2 regions of the Ruegeria sp. HKCCA4008 genome follow, and region 2 is predicted to be linked to the other one. Evidence: riboswitches for the same ligand, from Rfam matches in the RefSeq annotation. Region 2 holds a riboswitch; the other holds the start of a gene.
What was found. A riboswitch is a leader RNA that binds a small molecule or an ion and turns the genes downstream of it on or off. The one in region 2 is predicted to bind cobalamin.
Positions count from the first base shown of each region.

Region 1: it holds a riboswitch for cobalamin, as region 2 does, so the genes downstream of both, GOW60_RS20470 (DUF4198 domain-containing protein) here and GOW60_RS04620 (DUF1636 domain-containing protein) in region 2, are expected to answer to the same signal.

Region 1 is NZ_WQDM01000016.1:11,491-17,152, reverse strand. It holds gene GOW60_RS20480 (sugar ABC transporter substrate-binding protein) at 1-463, opposite strand, end outside; gene GOW60_RS20475 (ROK family transcriptional regulator) at 715-1,839, shown strand; cobalamin riboswitch at 1,961-2,160, shown strand; gene GOW60_RS20470 (DUF4198 domain-containing protein) at 2,292-3,077, shown strand; gene cbiM (cobalt transporter CbiM) at 3,084-3,695, shown strand; gene GOW60_RS20460 (cobalt ABC transporter permease) at 3,692-4,267, shown strand; gene cbiQ (cobalt ECF transporter T component CbiQ) at 4,267-5,046, shown strand; gene GOW60_RS20450 (energy-coupling factor ABC transporter ATP-binding protein) at 5,043-5,662, shown strand, end outside.
Region 2 is NZ_WQDM01000002.1:63,870-69,531, forward strand. It holds gene cobN (cobaltochelatase subunit CobN) at 1-2,282, opposite strand, end outside; gene cobW (cobalamin biosynthesis protein CobW) at 2,288-3,343, opposite strand; gene GOW60_RS04620 (DUF1636 domain-containing protein) at 3,345-3,716, opposite strand; cobalamin riboswitch at 3,808-4,015, opposite strand; gene GOW60_RS04625 (SLC13 family permease) at 4,243-5,662, opposite strand, start outside.

The sequences.
Region 1 (5,662 bases), on a different contig from region 2:
TCGCGTCGTTGGCCGCGTCGCCCAGCGTGGCTTTGGCCCATTGTCCAATCAGCAGCCCGGCCAGGAAATTGTCCGTGGCAAAGGTCGCGTCAGCCGAGTCAATGGGTTCCAGCGGCGTATCCAGAGCGATAACCAGAACACCTGCATCCCGCGCCTGCTTCACCGCCGGTACGATGGATGAAGTGTCCGAGGCCGTCAGCAGAATGCCCTTGGCGCCGTCCAGAATGCAGGTCTCAATGGCTTGCACCTGCGTTTCATGGTCACCGTCAACTTTGCCCGCAAAGGCTTTGAGAGTCATTCCCAGCTCTTCCGCCTTCGCTGTCGCACCTTCCTTCATTTTGACAAAGAACGGGTTGGTGTCCGTCTTGGTAATCAGACAAACGGTTTCGCCTTCCGCCATTGCACTGCCAGCCATGGCAGTAACCCCGAGCGCAGCAGCACCCGCAAGTCTTGCAAGTTTCATCGATTATCCTCCCAGTTTTTCCTGTGCCGAACGGGCACCAGGGCGATCAGGCAAAAACCCTGATCCCATAAGAAACAATCACAAGATTCGAAATTCGAGTCAATAAATAAATCACTCTTATTTATTATTGACAGAGCGTGCGGGCTTTCTCATTCTTCAGCAGGAAAGGGGTGGTCGTGCCTGAAAATTCATCTCGGAAAAATTCGATTGGCCTGCACGCGTCAGAGGTGCGCGGAACCAACCAAAGCGGGATGCGGGCCCGGAACGAACGGCTGGTGTTGTCGCTTGTCCGGCGTCATCAGGCCCTTGCGAAGTCCGAGATCGCGCGCATGACCGGACTGTCGGCACAAACCGTTTCCGTCATCATGCGGCTGTTGGAGAAGGATGGTTTGCTGTTGCGCGGTGAGCCGGTCCGCGGGAAGGTCGGGCAACCTTCCGTTCCCATGCGCCTCAACCCGGATGGTGCGTTTTTCTTTGGGCTCAAGGTCGGGCGCCGCAGTACCGAGCTGGTTTTGACTGACTTTGTCGGAAATGTGCGGCAGCGCGAGCGGCGAACCTATGACTATCCAACGCCAAAAGCCACATTGGAGTTTTCCACTGAGAGTCTGGGCAAAATGATATCATCCATGCCGCCTGAGGCCAAAGGCAGGATTGCGGGACTTGGGATTGCCATGCCGTTCTACCTATGGGACTGGGCCCAGACCCTTCAGGTTCCTCAGGAAGAAATGGACCCGTGGCGCGTATCAGACCTGAAGGCTGACCTGGCGCGGCGCCTCGATATTCCGGTATTCCTGCAAAATGACGCCACTGCGGCTTGTGGGGCGGAATTGGTATTCGGTCCAGCCGATGGGCCCAGGGATTTCCTGTACTTCTATATCGGGTTTTTCATTGGCGGCGGTGTGGTCCTCAATGGCGCAATCTTTTCGGGGCGTGGAAACGCGGGCGCAATCGGCCCCTTGCCTGTGCCAGATGATGCCGGTGGTGTCAGACCCCTTATCGACGTGGCCAGCCTGTACGTGCTCGAGCGTGCAATCACCACGGCAGGTGTCACGTCGCATTCCATTTGGGAAACGACCCAGCGTTGGGATGTGCCAAAAGTTCAACTGGAATACTGGTTGAAACAGACGGCGAGCGGGATTGCCTATGCGATTGTCTCATCCTGTAGCCTGATAGATTTCGAATGCGTAAAGGTTGACGGCTGGATGCCGCAGGACATCAAGGCGCGTTTGGTTGAAATGGTCGAAGACAAACTGTCTGAGCTTAACCTGACCGGTCTCGAGCGCCCTGCCGTGCTGGCAGGGGCCGTGGGCCCGGAAGCACGCTCACTGGGCGCGGCAAGCCTGCCGTTGTCGGAAAGGTATCTTTCAGAAGCTTAGATGTGAAATCACCCTGTTGCCTTGGATATTTCACAAACTGGTTCACTCTCGCAAACTGCCGAACTCATTATTTTCGATGGCCGTAACACATTTTCGTTGACGGAAGGCTGAGTTGTCTGGCAAGCCGCTCGGCATGTCCGGTTCCGGGGCTTGCTCTGGAATCAATAGGGAATGCGGTGCGGGCTCTGGCCCAAATCCGCAACTGCACCCGCAACTGTAAGCGGCGAGCAGGGCTGAAACGCCACTGGGGTTTGCCCGGGAAGGCCGGTCCAACGCTTTGACCCGCAAGTCAGGATACCTGCCGGACATGTGCCCTCATAAGGGGCACTCCTAATCGGCGGCGGGATGTGCGTCGGACCAGGATGCCTGAAAGGGTGATTTGGCGTTGAATATCCCGTGGTCAAAACGAATTTCGCGCCGGGATTGGCGCGACGGGACAAGGACGACTGTTCATGAAAACGCTGCTCAGCGCAGCCGCTGCCGCGGTGGCTCTTCCTGCCATCGCAAATGCGCATTTCCTTTTGGAATACACCACCGACACCATGATCGAGAAACCGGGCGATGTGCCGGTCAAACTGATTTTCTGGCATCCGTTCGAGAATGGCCATGTCATGGATCTTGAAAAGCCGCAGGAATTCTATGTGATCCACAACGGTGAAAAGACCGATTTGCTGGACACGCTGGAACCTATCCGGTTCACCGGCGGGGAAAACGAGGGTGCGGCGTTCAAGGGCAGTGTCCCGGTCAAACGTTCGGGCGACTATGTGCTGGTGACGGTTCCTCAGCCTTATTATGAGGAATCCGAAGACATCTATATCCAACAGCTCACCAAAGCCTTCCTGAACCGTAACGAATTGCCGACCGACTGGATGAATCCCGTGGGTCTGCCGACCGAGATTATCCCGCTGAACAAGCCGACCAACATCATCGCGGGTTCGACTTTCACGGGCCGTGTGCTGGCTGACGGTCAGCCGGTTGCGGGCGCCGAGATCGAGATCGAGTACATGGCCGCGGAACCCGACATGGAAAGCTCGGCCGCTTCTGCACCGAAAGCGTCTCCTATGCCGGGTGGTGCGGTGGTCGCAATATCTGACGACAACGGGTATTTTTCGTTCGGCGTTCCAAAAGCCGGTTACTGGGGTTTCGCTGCCCTTGGTTCCGGTCCGGCAACCGAACATGAGGGCAAAGAACTCAGCCAGGATGCGGTCATCTGGATTCGTGCCTGGGATCTGGAGTAACCCCAAATGCACATCGTCGACGGAGCCCTTTCCAACCCGGTTGTAATTGGCGGCGCCATAGCCGCCGCGGGCGGGATCGCCATGGGTCTTAGGTCTCTGGATCTTGATCGCATCCCCACTGCGGGCGTGCTGTCAGCCAGTTTCTTCGTGGCATCGTTGATCCACGTACCCATTGGTCCGTCGTCGGTTCATCTGATCCTAAACGGCATGGCCGGGCTGCTGCTTGGTTGGGCCGCATTCCCGGCTTTGTTCGTCGGGCTTTTGCTACAGGCGGTTTTTTTCGGCTTTGGCGGGTTGACGGTGTTGGGGATCAACACCGTCAATATCGCCTTTCCCGCTGTGGTGGCCGGAATGTTGTTCGGTCGTCTGATCGCGCGTGGAACGCCTTTGCAAGGTGCGATTTGGGGGGGCGTCGGCGGCGCATTTGCGATTGCGGCGACAACCGGCATGGTCGCGTTTTCCCTCGCGCTGTCGGGGGATGAATTTCTGCCTGCCGCCAAGCTTGTTTTCTTCGCCCATATTCCTGTCATGGCCATCGAGGCGATTTTGACCGGGTTCGCCGTGTTGCTGGCACGCAAGGTCAAGCCCGAGCTGTTTTTCAGAGGAGCAGCCACATGAAGCATCTGGTTGTCATACTGGCCATGTGCTGTGCACCTGTGCCTGTCCTGGCGCACAAGGTCATAGCCGGCGTTTTCGAGTCGGGAGACGTCATCGAGGGCGAAATCGGCTTTTCCAACGGCGACATGGCAAGCGGCACCGAGGTCATTGTCACCGGCCCGGATGGGGCTGAGCTGGGTCGATCGGTCACTGATGCGGACGGTTTCTTTGTCTACACGCCGACCTCGGCCGTGGCGCACACCTTCTTTGCCGACCTTGGCGCCGGGCATGTGGCCGAAGTCACGATGTCTGCCGAAGATGTCGCGCGGATCATGGGCGTTGCCGTGGCGGAAAACGGAGACTCGTCTTCGGCTGCTCTGGCGCAGGCCAGCGGTTCGGCGGCGTCTCTCAGCGCCGAAGAACAGCAGGTTATCGCCAAAGCCGTACGTGACGAATTGCGCCCGCTCAGGCGCGAGATTGCGGCTTATCGCGAACAGAACGACCTGCAAACCATCCTTGGCGGGATCGGGTACATCGTTGGTCTGTTCGGTCTGGGCTTTTACATGGCGGCCCGCCGCAAGCTGGCGTCCTGATGGCACACGTTCTGGGGCACAAGGAAAAAACGCTGTCCGAAGCCGGTGACGGGCCAGAAGGTCTGATCAGCCTGCTGGATCCCCGGATGCGGATCGTCATGGCAGTTGTTTTTGCAGTCGTGACCGTGGCGCTGTCATCCCTCGGCGCGCTTTGCGCGGCGCTGACAGTGTCGCTTTCGCTTCTGATAGTTTCACGTCTGCCGCGGCGAAAGACATTGAAGCGAATGGCCATGATGGATGGGTTCATCCTGTTCATGCTTGTCCTGTTGCCCTTTTCCATGCCCGGGGATCCGATGTTCACGCTTTGGGGATTCTCCGCTAGCTGGCAGGGATTTTGGAAAGCGGTCGAGATTGCCTTGACCGCCAATGCCGTGATCCTGTCCCTGTTGGTTTTGGTCGGGACGATGGAGCCGGTCACACTGGGCCACGCCCTGCATCGTCTGCGGTGCCCCGAAAAGCTGGTTTACCTGCTGATGTTCACGATCCGGTATATCGAGGTCTTGCGCGAAGAATACCTGCGGCTGCGCGCCGCCATGAAGGTGCGTGGTTTTCGGCCAGCCACAAACTGGCATACCTATCGCAGCTTTGGCTACCTTGTGGGTATGATGCTTGTGCGCGCTATCGAAAGATCGGAACGCATCCTGGCCGCTATGAAGTGCCGGGGGTTTTCCGGGCGTATGCCGTTGCTTCAGGAATTTGCCCTGACCCGCGCGGACATTGTGTTTGCGGCTGGCTTCAGCGGCCTCTGCCTGGGTCTGATCATTCTGGAATTCGCATGACACTGATCGCGCTTGAAGACATCTGTTTTTCCTACCCCGGCCAGCCACCCGTTCTGGACGGGGCAAGCCTGAGCCTGAGCGCGGGGCAGCGCCTGTCCCTGACAGGTCCGAACGGAGCGGGGAAATCGACGCTCCTGCGGATTTTGCTTGGGTTGCAGCGCCCGTGTTCGGGCACCGTCACCGTTCTTGGTCAGCAACGCGTGGAAGAGGCTGATTTCCATGAGGTCCGCCGCCGGGTGGGGCTTGTATTTCAGGATGCGGACGATCAGCTGTTCTGCCCGACCGTCGCCGAAGACGTTGCTTTTGGTCCGCTCAATCTGGGCAAGACCCGTGACGAAGCACTTGCCATCGTCGACAAAGTTCTGGGCGATCTGGACCTGATGCACTTGAAGAACCGCATTACCCATAAATTGTCGGGCGGAGAAAAACGGCTGGTGACCCTGGCGACGGTTCTGGCGATGGAGCCCGAAGTGCTGTTGCTGGACGAACCGACGAATGCGTTGGATACGAAAAACGAAGCGCGCCTGCTGGAAATCCTGCGCGCGCTACCACAGGCGATTTTGCTTGTCAGTCATTCGCCGGCGTTCCGCTTGGAACTGGCGCCCGATGAACTGGA
Region 2 (5,662 bases):
AGATGGCGCCGCACCAGTTCCTCGGCCAGTTTCACACCCTGAGCATAGGCCGCACGGGTCGGAACCGACCGCGGATCGGTGGTGTAAAGGTTCCGCCCGGTGGGCAGAACATCTGACCGGCCACGATAGGGGGACCCCGAAGGCCCGGCATCAATCCGCTTGCCTTCGAGCGCTTTGATCAGCGCGTCGCGTTCGGCGTGGGCCGAAGGGGCCGGATTGAAACTGCCTGTCACTTCGGGCACACGCCCGAAGATGTGCAGCCCGTCGCCAAACTGGCTTTCCTTGATGTCACAGACAAAGCGGTCGATGCGGGTGATGGCCTCGGCGGTGCAGTTTGCCTGATCGAGGCCGAGATCGCTTTCCAGCCCTATCGCCTGCGCCTCATCTCGGATATCTTCCTGCAAGCGGTCGCGGCGTTTGGGGTCAAGCCCGTCGGCGTTGGAAAACTCATCCAGCAGCGATTCAAGCCGCACCATCCGATCCGGCGTGCCGCTTTCCTTCATCGGGGGCGGGATGTGGCCCAGCGTGACGGCTCCGATCCGGCGCTTGGCCTGCGCGGCCTCGCCCGGGTCGTTCACGATAAACGGGTAGATCACCGGCAGATCGCCGATCAGCGCGTCGGGCCAACAATCGGCAGACAAGGCGACCGATTTTCCGGGCAACCATTCCAGCGTTCCATGCGCGCCGATATGGATCAGCGCATCCGCACCCAACCCTTTGCGCAGCCACAGATAGAAGGCGACATAACCGTGGCGCGGGGTGCGCGAGAGGTCATGATAGTCGTCATCCCGCAACTCGGGCGTGCCGCGTTCGGGTTGCAGCGCGACCAGCGCCTTGCCGCGCCGAAGCGCGGTGAAATGGAAGGCCCCATCGGCACAGGCCGGATCATCTTCGGGCGCGCCCCAAATGGTGTGCAGATCGGCGCGCAGGGTCTCGGGCAATTCCGCAAGCGCATCCTGATAATCCCCGAGCGACCACGAAATCCGTGCGCCCAGAAGAGTGTCGGCAATCGGCTCGCCAGTCGCGATGTCATAGCCTTCTTCGTCAAGATCGGACAGCATCGCCTCGGCCGAGGCCAGCGCGTCGAGGCCAACCGCATGGGCCATCTGCCAGTCTTTGCCGGGATAGGTGGACAGGACCAACGCAGGAATCTGATCTGCCTTGGGTTTGTCGTTCAGTGCAAGCCAGCCCGATACACGGTCGATGATCGCTTCGATCCGGTCCGGTTCGGGCCGATGTGCAAAGCGCGCGTATTCCAGATGCGGATCGCGTTTTCCAGGTTCCTTGAAAGACGCGACTCCCGCCGAGATCCGTCCATCCACCTCGGGCAGTACCACATGCATGGCAAGATCAGCGGGGGACAAACCGCGTTCCGCCTCGGCCCAGGCTTTGCGGCGCGAGGTGGCGAGAGCGACCTGAAACACCGGCACGCCTGCCGCGTCCAGAGGCGACGTTCCCGACGCGCCTTTTCCCGAAAACGACGTGGCGTTGACAATGGCCGATGGGTTCAGCGCAACAACCTGTTCCCGCAACCAGTCGGCGGCCACGGGCGCCTTGAGAGACGGGGCAAACAGGCCCACCGCCGCGTATCCACGGGCGCGCAGGCTGTGGATCAGGGAGGCGATCGGGGCGGTGTCTGCCGAGGTCAGGTAAGCGCGGTAAAAGGTGACGAGGATTCGTTTGGCCTTGCTTTCGAACGCGGTTTCCACCGGGACTACGCCGCGATCCGGACACCACGCGCCACATTCGGGCAAGGTCTTGGCGCCCATCACCGGAGCGGCATAAAGCCCCGCCGCCAAAGCCATCTGCGCCAGCGCCGCCTGTGCCGCGACCTCGCCGCCGGTATCGCACAGATGCGCCAGACGCCGCAGGGTCGAGACCGGCAGGGTGGAATAGTCATCCAGCCGCGTGTCCTCGCGCCCGTCAGCGGGCAGCACCGCCAGCGCGATGCCCTTGGCCTGCGCCAGCGCCAGAACCTGCTGCAACCCATAAGGCCAGTAGGGGACGCCGCCGATCAGCCGGATCAGAATACCCTTGGCGCCTTGAAGCGTCTGTTCGACATAGGTATCGACCGACAACGGGTGTTTCAGCGCCGTCAAATTCGCCAGCCGCAGGGTCGGCATTCGCCCTTCCGGTCCGCCACCACGATGCCAGCCCGCCGCGAAAGCCCCCAGATCGCTGTCCGAAAACGACAGCACCACCAGTTCCGCCGGGCTCTGGCCCAGATCGGTTGGGGTCTCGGTTTCCTCGAGCCCGTGGCTTTCACGGAAGACGACGTGCATGTGTCTTACTCGGCAGCCTCACGCACACCCACGAGGATTTCGCGGATTTCCGCCTCTTTGATATCGTCATGCTCGGCGATGACGACCAGACGCGAACGACGGTCTTCACCGGGTTCCCACGGGCGGTCATACTGGTGCCGTACCCGCGCGCCGACCGCCTGAACCAGCAGGCGCATCGGCTTGCCCTGAACGGCGGCATACCCTTTGACGCGCAGGATGTTCAGTTCATTGGCGAGGCGTTCGATATTGGCGACCAGTTGGGCCGGATCGGTCTGCTCGGGTAGCTCGACGATGATGCTATCGAAATCGTCATGCTCGTGATCGTGATGGCCGTCGTGATGCGAGGGTCGGGCGTCCATGTCATCCTCGGCGGCGGCTTCCAGACCCAGCACAACGCGCACGTCTACGGCACCTTCGGCCACTTCGACGACGGGCAGGGGGCGCGGCGCCTCGGCGGCGATGATCTCGCGCGCCTTGGCCACGCCTTCGGGGCCGGCGAGGTCGGGCTTGGTCAGCAGGATGATGTCGGCGCACGAGATCTGATCTTCGAACACCTCGGATAGGGGCGTTTCGTGGTCGATCGAGTCATCGGCCATGCGCTGGGCGTCCACCGCTTCGACATTGGGCGCGAAACGGCCTGCGGCCACGGCCTCGGCATCGGCCAGGGCGATCACGCCGTCCACGGTGACCTTCGAGCGGATGTCAGGCCAGTCGAATGCCTTGAGAAGCGGTTTCGGCAGGGCCAGACCGCTGGTTTCGATCAGGATGTGATCCGGGCGCGGCTCTAACGCCATCAGGGCCTCGATGGTAGGAATGAAATCATCTGCCACGGTGCAGCAGATGCAGCCATTGGCCAGTTCCATGATGTTTTCCGCCGGGCAATCAGGAATGGCACAGGATTTCAGGATGTCGCCATCGACGCCCACATCGCCGAACTCGTTGACCACGACAGCAAGGCGCTTGCCCTGCGGGTTCTGCATCAGGTGACGCACCAAAGTGGTCTTGCCCGAGCCCAGAAAGCCGGTGATCACTGTGACGGGGAGTTTTTCGAGGTTCGACATGTCAGGCTCCAATCGGGGGAATGCGCGAGGCACAGTTCTTGCGAAAATGTTCGGGGCGTTCGCGCCATTTCACCAAACCATCTTCAGTGGCCAGATACTTGGTCGCGCCGTCGACGATGACGTCGACATGATCTGTTTCGTTCAGGTTTTCATACACGAAGGTCCAGCGGCCCGGCCCGCGCAACACGATCGAACAGCCTTGATCGCAGTTTGACAGGCATTCAACGGCTTTCAGGGTGACACCGTCGGGCAGGTCTGCCTGTTCCAGGGCCTTGTGCAACAAAGCGCCCGGGCGTTGCGCATCATCTTCGACAGGCAGGCCGCGACGGCAGGTAGTACAGACCAGCAACTCGACTGGTGCGGTCTCGGTCATGTCTCTCATCCCCCCAAATCCTCTTCGCGGGGGACGGGGTTTCATGCGGGCCACGAGTGGTCATGGACCCGACACCGGAACACCCCGCCCGGTTTCAACTTCGGTTGTTGGCAGGTCTCCCGGCTTGCGGATGCCAGAGGCGGGCCTCTGTCGGATGTCCCGCCTTCCCGGCTTTCGGGCCAGTGGCATTGGGCATCCTCTCCGTTCACGGTCGCGGGGGCGGCTGCGTTTGGCGGCAAGACCGTTGACGCATTCCCTTTTCATCGGCTCTCACCGACACCAACGAAAGGGACATGCGGCACCGCTGGCCTGCTTGTCAAGCGAGTCGCGCGCAACAATTATGCAGAGGCATGGAAAGCGACCTGTGGGCGTCGATGGGCGGCATGGTGTGCCGGGACCCAGCCCGAGATGGGCCGGACGACGAACGGTATCTCAGCAAGGGGCGTAGACTATGGCCAACCGGTGCCTCGACTGAACCTGTCCAGATGATGGGTAAAGACCACCGAACACCCCGGATCCTCTTGCGCTAATAGATGACGTTTATCATGAGCAGCGAGACGACCAGAAACAGCGCCGTCATTATTCCGCCGGAGCGGACGAAATCCATCACCTTGTATCCGGCCGGACCCATGATCAACGCGTTTACCTGATGGGTTGGGATGATGAAGCTGTTCGAGGTCGATATGGCGACCGTCAGGGCAAAGACGGCTGGGTTTCCACCCGCCGCCACCGCAATTGATACCGCCAGAGGCACCAGCAGAACCGTGGCCCCCACGTTGGACATGACCAAAGAAAAGGCCGTCGCCAGAACGGCGATGCCGGTTTGCAGCGACCAGAGCGGCCAGCCGTCCAGAATTATCATGATCTGCTGCGCGATCCACGCGGCCGTGCCAGTGTTCTGCACGGCTTGTCCCAAAGGTATGAGGCAGGCGAGCAGGAATACGGTGTTCCATCCGACCGCGCGGTATGCCTCGTCCACGCTGAGCACACGGGTCAGCATCATGCCCACCGCGCCGGTAAGAAGACAGAGTGAAAGCCGGACATCCGTGAACAGGATCAACGACAGCGAAATGGCGAAGAATGCCAGGGCCCAGCCGACTTTTTGCGGCCGCAGCTCGTCCTGAGGAAAGTCCGTCGTCACGACGACGAAATCCGGATCTCGTTTGATCCGCATCAGGTTGTCCCATCTGGTATGTGCCACAAGCATGTCGCCCGCCTGAAACTTTTCGAGCCCGATCTGAGTGGATTCGTGATCCTCGGTCTCGACATGGCTCAGCGTCTCTTCGCCGCGGTGAATGGCCAGCAGCGACATCCCGTAGGTCTTGCGAAACAAAAGCTCGCGGGGGCATTTGCCGATCAGCTTGCTGTCGGGCGTGATGACCACCTCGGCCACGCCTGCATTGGTTGGGGCGAACTCTTCGACGAAAATGTCCAAATCCGGAAGAACGGTCAGCCCGTATTTCTCGGCGAACTTCTCGACCTCCCAACGGCGGCCGACGATGGCCAGCCGACACGGCGCTGCAATTTCCGCTGTCAAAACCTGAACCATCGAGGTTTTGCCGCGATAGAAGGTGGAAATGATGTACAGGTGGTTTTCGTGGTTGATGTCGGCCAGAATCTCGCCGACCAAAGGGCTGTCCTCGGGCACCACGACTTCGAACACATCGGCTTTGAGGCCATAGACCCTTTGCAGGTATTCCTGTGTCCCTTGTCCGGTACCCGTATTGTCAGGCCCTTCAGCCTCGGGCAAAACCCAACGTCCCAACAGCAGAAAGTAACCAATTCCCGTCAGGATCAGAACCGCACCGATCGGCGTGACCGAGAACAGGCCGAAGGGCTCCATTTTCTGAGAGGCCGGCAGACTGTCATTTGCCGTCAGGATCAGATCGTTCAGCAGGATAAGAGGAGACGACCCCACCATCGTCATGGTGCCGCCCAAAATGGCG